One region of the Congregibacter litoralis KT71 genome, then DNA from elsewhere that is predicted to be linked to it. Evidence: riboswitches for the same ligand, from Rfam matches in the RefSeq annotation. Region 1 holds a riboswitch; the other holds the start of a gene.
What was found. A riboswitch is a leader RNA that binds a small molecule or an ion and turns the genes downstream of it on or off. The one in region 1 is predicted to bind S-adenosylmethionine.
Positions count from the first base shown of each region.

Region 2: another riboswitch for S-adenosylmethionine. It lies ahead of KT71_RS16855 (hypothetical protein); the one in region 1 lies ahead of KT71_RS13910 (hypothetical protein).

Region 1 covers NZ_CM002299.1:3,055,951-3,061,900, forward strand. Annotated here, with positions in the region: gene KT71_RS13890 (hypothetical protein) at 1-295, opposite strand, end outside; one part of gene KT71_RS13895 (IS3 family transposase) at 678-1,582, opposite strand; one part of gene KT71_RS13895 (IS3 family transposase) at 1,582-1,852, opposite strand; gene KT71_RS13905 (hypothetical protein) at 1,913-2,350, opposite strand; gene KT71_RS13910 (hypothetical protein) at 2,347-3,057, opposite strand; SAM-I-IV-variant riboswitch at 3,460-3,568, opposite strand; gene KT71_RS13915 (hypothetical protein) at 3,985-4,482, shown strand; gene KT71_RS19790 (YcjF family protein) at 4,574-5,950, shown strand, end outside.
Region 2 covers NZ_CM002299.1:3,711,108-3,717,057, forward strand. Annotated here, with positions in the region: gene KT71_RS16835 (hypothetical protein) at 1-341, opposite strand, end outside; gene KT71_RS16840 (hypothetical protein) at 338-1,045, opposite strand; gene KT71_RS20810 (hypothetical protein) at 1,283-1,441, opposite strand; gene KT71_RS16845 (hypothetical protein) at 1,540-1,887, opposite strand; gene KT71_RS16855 (hypothetical protein) at 2,650-2,862, opposite strand; SAM-I-IV-variant riboswitch at 2,865-2,974, opposite strand; gene KT71_RS20635 (hypothetical protein) at 4,035-4,223, shown strand; gene KT71_RS16865 (DNA cytosine methyltransferase) at 4,240-5,514, shown strand; gene KT71_RS19860 (AAA family ATPase) at 5,597-5,950, shown strand, end outside.

The DNA.
Region 1 (5,950 bases):
TAAGCTTGCCCCGGTAGTTTCCCTGGCTGTCGTAAAGCTTGGGAGCCTGTGTCGCGTATGGGTTGGTGGCCGACTGATTGCTGTATGGGCTGCCATACCTCCCATAAGCGTTGTTTATGCTGTTGCTTTCGAACGGACTGCCAGCGCCGAGGGGATTGCTCACCGAATCCGAATCAAAAGGATTAGTGCTCAGGTTGCCGATATCAACCTGCGCATTCGATGCTACCGCATTTGTCAGTACGGTGAATGCGAGAATATTGAGAGCTCGCTTTTTTATCTGAAGATTGATCGCCATAGCCGGCTCTCCCTGTGTATGAATTGATGCCATGAAGCTTCTTGCTCCGCGCGTTTGTATAGAGGACACATCCTAGGCAACCGACCAACAAACGCCATCGTGTATAGATTTACATGTCGCCTCAATAAGCAGGTTTTGGACAAACCCCGTCAAAAACAGGACTTACATCATGAAAGCCCGCGCCGATTCAGCTCATATTCGTGATTAAGCGTATCGCTGACGTTAGTCCATGATGATTTGTACACCCGCTTCAAGTCGATTCAGACGGTGCTGTAACAGGCTGACATCCAGTGCCGTCGGCAACTCAACACCTTTGTAGTCGTTGCCCGGGCATGGTCCATTGATAAACTGGGGTCGGTCGGTTTTCGTAGAGTCCACCGGCTCAATATGCCACCTGACTGTGGCGGTGCTGCGTAGCGTACTGTACCGGGGATAGGTAACCGAGGCGCGCTTGTTTCCGAGTCCGGTTGTAGAAGATCTCAATATACTCCCGGATCGCTGCTCTCGCCTGCGCACGCGTCTCAAAGCGTTCATGGTGAATGAGCTCCGACTTCAGGATTCCCCAAACGCTCTCCATCGGCGCGTTGTCCCAACAGTTTCCTTTGCGGCTCATGGACGACAGCATCTGGTGCTGCCGTAGCAGCTGCTGATAGCTCCTCGCACAGTACTGACTGCCGCGATCGGAATGATGAAGAAGCCCAGGACCTGGTTGCCTGACATCGATCGCACGGCGCAGTGCCGTCTCCGTCAGGTTAACCGTCATCCGTTCCGACATCGCGTATCCGACAAGCTCCCCGTTGAACAGGTCTTTGATGCCTGCCAGGTACAGCCAGCCCTCGGCGGTGTCGACGTAGGTGAGATCCGTCAGCCACACCTTGTTCGGCACATCGACGGAGAACTGTCTGGCAAGCCGGTTCGGCGCCACAGGCAGCCTGTGCTTCGAGTCCGTGGTCACACGGAACCGCCGCTTCTGCTTGCAGCGAAGGCCCTGCTCGCGGCGAATACGCTTGATGCGGTGTACGCCGACACGAATACCGTTGTCGGCAAGATCGGACTGAAGTCGCTCGGGACCATACGTCCTGCGCGTGCGCTCGTGAGCCGCCTTGATCTCCAGCGTCAAACGCGCGTTCGCCTTCGACCGTGGTGACGGCGGCCGCTTGCGCCAGGCGTAGTAGCCGCTCTCGGATACGTCCAGCAGACGGCACATCGCGGCGACAGAGTGCTCGTGCCGTAGCCGGTGAATCTGCGCGTACCTCACCGGGATTCCTTCGCGAAGTACGCCGCAAACTTTTTTAGCAGATCGCGCTCCTGCTTGACCTCAGCGAGCTCACGCCGGGCACGGGCCAGCTCCATCTCAAGCTCTGTGGGTGCGCGCTGATGCTCACCCACCTGCTTCAGCTTTCCTGCCCGGGCTGCACGCACCCAGTTACTGAGACTGCTCTTGGGGATCGACAGCCGCTCTGCCGCCTTCGCCACCGACATGCCGGTCGACTCAACCAGCTTCACGGCCTCAGCCCGGAACTCCGGCGTGTAAGATGCCTTGGGGATTCTTTCCATCGTTGTCCTCCAGATCGTAAAGATAAACGATCCGATGGACTCCACGAATTCCGACCGACCTCAAAACCTCACCTCTCCTACCGGTGAATCGGCTGACGAGTTGGGCCCCAGATCCAGATCACACAGCAGCTCATACGCACGGACATTAGGACTGTCGTGCAGACACCAAGCGTCGCAAACGGTAGACCAATCCAGCGTGTCATCGGGCTCGATGCCAGTCTCAGCCCATTCCGCCAACGCCTCTTCAACCGGCTCAAAAGAATAGCGCTCGACAAACTGCCGTAGCGTCATTTCCGGCGGCTCCTCTGATGGGTCACCGAGATACAGCGTAAAGCTGTCTGTGATTTCACGTGACGCGATGACGGTCGTATGGGCTGACTTAGGTGCCTGAAGAAGCGCCTCACCATGATTGTCAAAGAAGTTAACTGCTCGCTCATAAAATCGTGGCAATACAAATCCTGTAGCGGCACCGAGGAGGAACTGCCGTCGGGAGATCATGAATTCTCGTCCTCACGGCCTTGGGCCACCATCGTGGGTGGTGCTCCTCCTTGTCTCCTATCGCCAACAAAAGCACGCAGTTCGTCTTCTCCACCCTTTCGACGACAGTAGCCACAACCAAAGGTATTGGAGTCAGTGCTTATGTACAGCGAATGGTTTGTCTCAGAGCAGCGGGCCCGCCAGGCACTTGGGGATGTACCTGTGGGCTCCGGCTGCAGGCGTAACTCTCGGGCTGTACGAACCACGGAGGTTTCAATAGCAGACGCCTGGGAGGCCATCAGATCGCCCTCGCGAGCAATCCCGGTAAGAGTCTTCTGATAGACCTGCTCTGACAGAACACCTGGCACATAGAATCTTCCGGGCCACGCGTGCCCCCAGCGTGCACGTATCAACGCAATGAAAAGACTCTGCGCATCGGTATTGGTATCACCAGAACGATTCGCCAGAACTGCTCGAGCCTGTTTATCTGAAAAAGCCAACGAGGATGGTGATGCAGCGTTGTCGAGATCGTGTGATCTAGGGTGCGCGAACCAGAGCTCTACATGTTCATTGAAGATGCGCAGATACAGCGCCTCAGTAATCGAGTCCGGGCCCAAATTGAGCCCGTAAATACACACCAGCGAGGCATTTTTGGGAACGAGGCCCCCATTATTCTTGCCCCATGGATCAACATCCACCAGCTCAAACGTCTCATTTTTCGCAGTCATGTTGTAACTCCTAATCCCCGAGAATAGTCGGCGTTAATCAGCTCGGGGAACAGAAGCCAGATCAGCCGCTTTAGCTGCATTTTTATCCCGCCCGCAAGTTGGTACTTAAATCGGCGGCGTACCTGTTCTGTTAAGTATCGCTATGTACTGTGCTGTTGAACGCAGCTCATTACCGGTAGCTTCGGAATCATAGAGAAGAATACAAGGCGTCGAGTACAGTCTTCGTAGCCTGAAAGGCGGTTCTATCCTGCGCCCTGTGTCGAGCCACCAGTGGCCATGGATTAGGTAATCGCTTGCTGATAGAGCTCGCCTGTTCGCCCGCGTAGAACGCTTTTAAAGACAGGAGCTCAACGTCACTGAATAGTGCAGAAGCCGGAGTTAAAAATTGAGGGTCGCGCACGGAATATCTCCTTTTTGTTCCATACCTGCGCAGCAGGGCCTATGGCGCATCGATTAACCACCGTTCCCGGAGTGGGCGGTTGGTGGGGACGAACCCCTCTTGATGCCCCTTTATCATCTCATAGCCAAGATCAAATGGCTTGTTCATCAGGCAAAACGTTATCGACTACGTGACAACCGTCACGTTTTGCAACCCCCAAAAGAGCTATCTGTAAGACGCATCTTGAACAATACCCACCACAGCAGCGATTGTTGTACTCGATGAATGAACTGATACTTTGAGGTTTCACACTGGACACCCAGAAAACCCGGGATACCTTGTAGGCGAGATAATTTAGGTGCAACCGATACGATCTCCGGAGGCAAACCGAAATTCGCCTAATTTGTCCGGTCCAAATGGCTGATCTAAGTCAATAAGCGACCGGCCGTTCGAAGTACCATATGCTAGAGGATGGATTGGTCTCGCATTAATAAGGCGAATGTCACAATCGAAGTGGACCGCCATAGAATGCCGAAAAGGAGAAAAAAGTGTCGCAGGTAATGACCCAGACTGATGCTCTTGTAGAGCTGAGACTGCTTACACCAAAAGTAACACTAGACGATCGGGACGATTTCTTCGTCACGTTGATCAATAGTGATCTTCCAATGGAAATTGTCACAAGACTCACAGCGTTGTGGGACGTAACAAGGGAGGTTGGTGGAGAAATTGTGTACGTTGGCAAGCTCATTGTTTACGAAATAATGGAATTCATTGCAAAGTTTCCTCACCTAACCATTGGATTGGCAATTGGCGCAGTGCTGCATACTCTCCTAGCAGCCGTGCCTATAATCGGCCCGATTCTCACCCCGATAGCTGCTGCAGTGAGTGCCAGCATAGGATTTAGATTGGACAGCGGAAAACCGTTATCTGGCAGTTTAGAGGGAACATTAATCAACACGTTCGCTGATATTGTAGCGATGGCAAAATCCTTCCTGCAGTGGTTTCTCAACGTGCTCAAGCTGGCATTTGCAGATGCGACCAACTGACAGATCAGACAGCCAGTCGCGCAAGGAGTTGCTATCGGCACTTAAGCGCCTGGAGAAGGCTCGACCAGACAAAATCGGACTAGCTGGGGACTTGATCAGCACAAGTCTCGGCGTGACTGGGGGCGTTGCCGCGTCCGGATCCGTTGCTGCCGCGGTTGGCGCAACCACAATACTCGGATCCAGTACTCTTGGCGGCGCTTTAGGCGGTATCTTTATTGCCACCACCCCAATCGGCTGGGTGGTTGGAGCCGGGCTCGCTGGCGGCGCACTTGGCTATGGTGCCACACGACTAATTCGAAACGGTGAAGTCCAAGACCGAGCCAAGAAATCAATCTACGAGAGGCTCAAAAAGCGCCTCGCAAGTGCAGAAACTAGCAGTGGCTACGAGGCCATCGATGTACCCATCCAACAATTTGAAATAGACAACAAGGACTCTTACTACGACTTTGTAAAACAGCTTAGAAAGGCCGTCAGCTCACGGACGATATCATCTGAACCCGCGGAGCGTCTGCTTGGGTCCGTCACGTCTGGCGCAATGGGGATACAAGAAGCAAAAAGTATTTTGGGTAACACCCAATCGGAAACAACTTCCGAACCGTCGAAACCCTCTCAGAATCAATGGCTTTCGTTGGACACATATCGCGACTTACTCCAACGCAGCGTGCTAGCGGACGTTGATCCAGAACTGGATCAACTCGAAACGTACCTGCATCAACACGTCCCCCGGATCTGGCTTCTCGGTAAAACCGGTGCAGGAAAAAGCTCACTTATCTCCGAGATCACCGGCCAAAGCGATATCGAGATTGGCAACGGTTTTGAGCCATGTACCGGGGAGATCACACGATACCTATATCCCACTGAACAGCCAATTATGGAGTTCTTGGATACCCGAGGACTGAGCGAAGCTGGCTATGTCGCGACCGATGATGTTAGCGAAGCTTCAAATAATACGCACGCGATTCTGGTGGTCATCAAGATAGACGATCCAGAGCAGTCGGCAGTAATAGAGACACTCTCGAAACTACAAAAACAGTCACTCGAACGCGTTCTTGTGATCTACACCACTCCGCACGGCATAAATGATCCAGCGGAATCGAAAAGAGCTGTCAACCACCTGCATAATCTCCTCAAAAGGCAGCTAAAAATGAACTTGCCGTTCGTTGTTGTCGATTTTTCGACCAAAACGAACGTCGAAGCACTTCGAGAGCGCTTGTCAGAGATGATGCCATCGGCAGCAGTGTTCTTGCGCCAAAACGTGGCAACAACGCATGAGGAAAAGATTTATCTGAATCAGCGAGAAAAGATCCTCTGGCACAGCGGTGCTGCAGCGTCCGCAGATCTGGTACCTGGAGTAGGCTTGATAGCCGTACCATCAGTACAGATCAAAATGCTGTACCAACTTGCAGAGGCTTATGGTCTTGCGTGGCACAAGCAAGAAATACTTGAGTTTATCGGCTGCCTTGGCGCC
Region 2 (5,950 bases), 660 kb from region 1:
TGCAGACACCAAGCGTCGCAAACGGTAGACCAATCCAGCGTGTCATCAGGCTCGATGCCAGTGTCCGCCCATTCCGCCAACGCCTCTTCAACCGGCTCAAAAGAATAGCGCTCGACAAACTCCCGTAGCGTCATCTCCGGCGGCTCCTCGGACGGGTTACCCAGGTAAAGCGTGAAATTGTCGGTGAAGTCACGGGACGCAATGACCGTCGTATGCGCCTCTGTCGATGCCTGAAGCAGCGCCTCGCCGTGATTTTCGAATACACTCAATGCCCGTTCAAAGAATCGTGGCAACACAAACCCTGTCGCGGTGCCGAGAAGGAACTGTCGTCGTGAGATCATGGCGTCTCACCCTCACAGCCTTTGCCAGCGTCCTCCGACGCTCTACCCCGTCCCCTCCTTTCATCTACAAAGGTGCGCAGTTCGTCTTCTCCGCCCTTACGACGGCAGTAGCCGCAACCAAAAGAGTTGGACGCCGTGCTGATGTAGAGCGAATGGTTTGTCTCCGGACAACGGGCCCGCCACGCAGTTGGGGCGGTGCCTGTGGGTTCAGGCTGCAGACGTAGCTCCCGGGCAGCGCGCACCACCGAGGTTTCCTTAGCAGACGCCTGAATAGCCATCGCATCGCCCTCTCGCTCCAGCCCTGCAACGGTCTCCTCATAAACTTGTTCTGAAAACACACCCGCCAGATACAACCTGCCGGGCCAAGCATGCCCCCAGCGGGAACGTACCAACGTAATGAATAGGTTCTGCGCAACGTCATCTGTGTTGGTGGAACAAAGCGCCCGCACTGTCAGGCCCTGCCTACAGGACACCGGCAGGGTTGCTGGCGATGCCGGCTCAAAATCGAGGGCGTCGGGGTGCGCAAGCCAGAGTTCGGCATGATCACCGAGTTGTCTTACATATAGCGCCTCGTTAACGGAGGCGACCCCCAAATTGAGGCTGTATACACAGACCAGTAAAGCGCCCCGGGGGACTGCCGCCCCATGACGCTTGACCCACGGGTCAACGTACACGACTTCGAACGCGTGATTCTCTTTAGACATGTCAAATCTCCTACTCCCCAAGGATAATCGGCATAAATCAGCTCGGGGATCAGGAGCCAGATCAGCCGCTTTAGCTGCATTTTTATCCCGCCCGCAAGTTGGTGCTTAAATCGGCGGCTGTACTTCAATGTTGTGAATCGTTGAGCGTTGAGTACGGTACAAACCATTCGCTAACTCGAAGTCATAAACAGGGTCATCTGAGGCATTCAGCCATTTAGAAAATCAGCAGCTCCACATTCATCCATTGGAAAGAAAAGTCATCTCGACGATCCCGTTGGACTTAAAGGAGATAGCTGTAATCAACTGCGCACTTTCTGGACTCCGCAGTCGATTGTCGGCCTGCTTCACCCACGGATCGACGATCTGCGCCCTGTCATCTTCTGTTTGATTCTGCATAAAATTACCCTTTACTCGTTTCAGCACCGCGCCAATGCACTTACGGCCGCTAAACCTCTGGAGTTAGGGTCAGATGCCATGCGAGTTAGTGCGTTTTTCTAAACGTGATAGTCCGGCAGCGATCGCCGGTAGGCCGCTTCCAATACGCCAGGATCTTTAGCGGCTGAGGTACAGAGGTATTCAGGGTTGGGCCTGATTCCAACACGCCCAAGATCGAGTCGATCTGCATCCCAGCAAGTCATCACCGTGATGTCGGCTTCTGTATACCCCTCGCTATGCTCTCTACACGCATCGGTCAGTTTTTTCAGCTGAGATCGTTTCAAGTCAATAGTTTGCGGACATAGCGAAAAAGCAAACTCTGCGGCCCGCTCGCCATGCCATGGGTCATAGTCGTCATTGACGCGAGCCACATCGTGAACAAACGCGAAGTACTCCACGACAGCCACGTCGGCTCCGGTGCTCTGCGCAAGTAGCAACCCATTGCGTCTGACTCGTGCCCAGTGACGAACTCCGTGAATACCGTGCCAATCCAACTCAAATCGCGATCGCAGTAAGCCCAAAAGTGGCTTCGAAATGCGACTGTTCATGATGAGCAGCCTTCATAGCATCCCACAAAGCACCTCATGCCCAGACATCCCAGGTTGTATACACGTCGTAAATACGATCGTCCGGGGCGCATTCGACATAATGACCTGTGAGAAGGTCAACGTTGACCCACTTGATACTAAGGTCATCCCGTCGGTCTCGGTTATATCTCGGCACCAACCCGTGAAAGATATCCCAAGATCTTGGGGCCTTCACGTACCGCGGGATGATGCCGCGCATGCCGGGCGCCAAGAAAAATATGCGTCCGTAACATTCCTTCCAAGGGTACCCATCAAGAACTCCAGATGGCGCACCGATACCATCCCATTCGGAGTCATCGAATTCGATTTCGTTGCACCACCAGTTCGCTAGGGGCCAGGCATACATAGGATCATCTGCTTCCAACAAATCGTAGTGACCCGTCTGCAAATCAACGTCCGCCCAAAGCACCCTATATTTTGGGTAGAACTCCCAACGCGGGTCATCGTCATCGGGCGTCATCTGAACAGTGACAAACCGATCCTTTGGCGGTGTATACAGCGGTCCATCTGTCGACTGCTCTGAACACACGACAGAGGGGGCGGCGAGAGAGAAAGCGCTACCCCTAAGAAAATCACGACGCCTCATAACTCACAAACCAATGCAGCGGGCGCGTCCATCACAATGGCGAATTCACTATGCGCAAGAGCACGGTGCCGAGCGATCAACGGCCATGGATTGGGCAAACGCTTGCGGATGGAGCGAACACGCTCCCCTGCGTAAAAGGCTTTTAAGGACTGCAGCTCGTCATCACTGAAGGGTGATTGAGCAATAACAACAGGCAAAGGGGTATTCATGGCAGGTCTCCTTTATGTTCCATGTCTGCAATGCAGAGCCATTGGCGCATCATTTGGACCACCGTTCCCGGAGTGGGCGGTTGGTGGGGCTATGCCCCTCTTGATGCAGTCGGGAGAGTTACAGTTTTACGGGGAAAAGTAAACCCTCACGGACTTAAGGACTGATCTCGATCACAAAATTTCAGTCTAAAGCAATTTTGCAACCCAACTATAAAACCAATGAGGGCGTGCCAAACGCGAGCTTCTTACATGAATCCGCGTGAGGCCTGTGCAGTGGTTAACTTCGGACCGCAATCCATACCAATGTGCATAGCTAGCGGACGGAGCCGTAGCAGTCGTCTGTGACTTTATCCCTTTAAATGGTCCTCTACTCGAAACTTAGCCACCCATCCATTCGCATAGGAAAGTGGGTGAAAAGGATCTGAAGAGCACCCAACAAATGCTTTCAGGGCTATTCTCAGCTTACTTATAACGTTCTTATCGGCAATGGTAGGCTTCATGCCACCTCTTCGGGAATAACGAGGCTTAGACGCTAACTGCAGTAGAACTGCACCAGCCTTGCTAAGTTTCTTTGTTCGGTCATCCAGTAACTCAGTCTGATGAAGCTCGAAGGTTCCCAGCTGCCTCTCATTGATAAATATTTCGACTCTGTTCTTTGAACAGAGCTTCACCACCACATTCTCCCACTCGACCATCAAGTTATCCCTATCTAAGATAGCGCAACCCCCAACGAGAGCTTTGTTTAAATCACCCTCCATCCCTGATACGCAACTTCAGCGTATTCTTGCCTTCATGCTAAGAGTATCACTGATAAGTAATGTACCGAGAAGCCCTCCAAGCTTGAAGGAAATGTGTTGGGACGGGTCGCCATCCACAATTAAGTCGTAACGCCTATGCTCTTTTTGAATCTGCCGTGCTGACGACCCATTGATCAGCGGAGATACATCTATCGATAATTCAAGGGGCATTGGACTGACATTTGGCTCAGGGGCTTCATGTCCAAAAAAACCCTCGCTACGGCGAGCCTTACCCAAAAACACTACATAGCAGAGTGTTGGCACTCCCTCTGATGTGTACAGTTTGACTACACGTATTATGCGTACTTGTGTGCACTTACGTGGCTTTTGCCTCCTCTCACTGATATCGTTAGTAAGGACTTTGAGTAGTGAAAAGTGGAAAGAGTGTCAGTGCTGTTGTCAGCAATCGAAGCCGAACGCTTTGAGCAGTATTGCAAGGACAAAGGGCACAAGAAGTTCACGCTTATTGCTCGGCTCACAAAAGAACACTCTGAAAAACAACAATTTGCAATTCAAGGTCACATTATCGTGAAAGATCGTGATCGAGACACTCCAGGCAAGTAGATGACTAGAGATCGCAATGAAGATTGCTAAATCAAACCTTTCGTTTAATTCTTTCTTTGCAGGGATAGGTGGTTTCGACTTGGCACTTGAGCGCCACGGATTTCAACCACAGATGCACTGCGAAATTAATGCCTATTGCCAAAAAATCCTGAAGAAGAATTGGCCAAACACCGCTCTAGAGAAAGACATCACTACCCTGGGGCCTGCCTCGATACCTGATGCAAATCTTTGGTGTGGTGGCTTTCCCTGCCAAGACGTTTCTGTTGCTCGCGGCTCTAAGCCAAGACATGGACTGAAAGGGAAAAATTCCGGATTGTTTTTCCCATTTGCCGAGCTTATTGAAAAGAAAAAACCGAGAGTACTACTGATCGAAAATGTGCTTGGCCTTTTAAGCTCTCACAATGGGCAAGACTTTCGAATAGTGTTGGAAACACTATCTTCTATGGGATACAGCATCTCCTGGCGTGTTATGAATTCCAGATACTTTGGCTCACCCCAGTCCCGGCCACGAGTTTTTATTTGCGCTTTTCACGATAATGCGAGAGCAGCAGTTTCAACCCTTTACGAAAACGCCGTTGGCTCCAAACCGGCGAATCAGAGAGCGGGATTCTTGAACTCAAGTGAATGTACTGTCACTGGAGCAAAGGTAGCTGAAGTTGCTTATTGCCTAGCAGCTACATCAGGAAGACACACAGGAACAGACTGGAGTCGGACATATGTGTCGTATGATTCAGATGTGCGTCGCCTCACTCCCGTGGAATGCGAGGGTTTACAGGGTTTTCCTCCTGGCTGGACTGAATTAAGTAAAACTGAAGCTATAGATGTCGCAGATATGGATACACCGCGCTACCAGGCTCTTGGGAACGCCGTTTCGGTGCCGGTAGCAAGCTGGATCGGAAAAAGATTGAAAACAGAGCTGCAAAGACGCACTAGGCCCGATATTACTGATCCGACAGTAGAATTTGCCGACTTTAAAGCTTCTCGCACTCGACATATGAAGCTTTCGGATCTGCACATGTCCACCAAGGCCAATGGATCATATTTGAAATGGCAATCAGGAGGTTTAGTAATTGGCGATGACTGCTGGGACATACCCGCGCCACAAGCACCCAGCCAACCGATCCACAAAAAACTGATTGACGTCATCGAAAAGCGACATCCAGAAACAAAGTATTATTTGAGCCCGAATGCTGCTGCGGGGATACTGCGCCGCGTCAACAGCCAGAATCGCACCCTGTTTGAGCCGATGCACTCGGCTTTAGAAAGGCTTATCGACAAAAGCAGCGTCTAGCTAAAACAAGAGCTGGCAGAATTTGAGGACAACTTTATACTCCTTGGAATTAGACGCGTGGTTCTAATCAAAAGGAATTTACATGAGCTTCATCTTAGTTCGATTGGGAAAGGACAGCGTCGACGACATAGAAAAAATCGACTCAACATCTATCGCACCATTCACCCCATTCTCCATCGAATTTACCTGCAAGCAGGTGGAAAAATCTATTCCGCCTGACTCATACGCACTCATCTACCTAGGCTCTGACAACAGCAAAGGCATTGCTACATCATGGGAACAAGGGCTTCGTGCCCTAGGGAAGATCACGTCATTAGATTTAGGAGAAACTTTCAACTCCGAGAGCAAGTTGAGCATCGAAATCATCTCCGTATTTGACAAGAGCTATGGCAAAGTGGATTTTCTCGACTCCCAGCCTGCTCTATACAGCCACTTC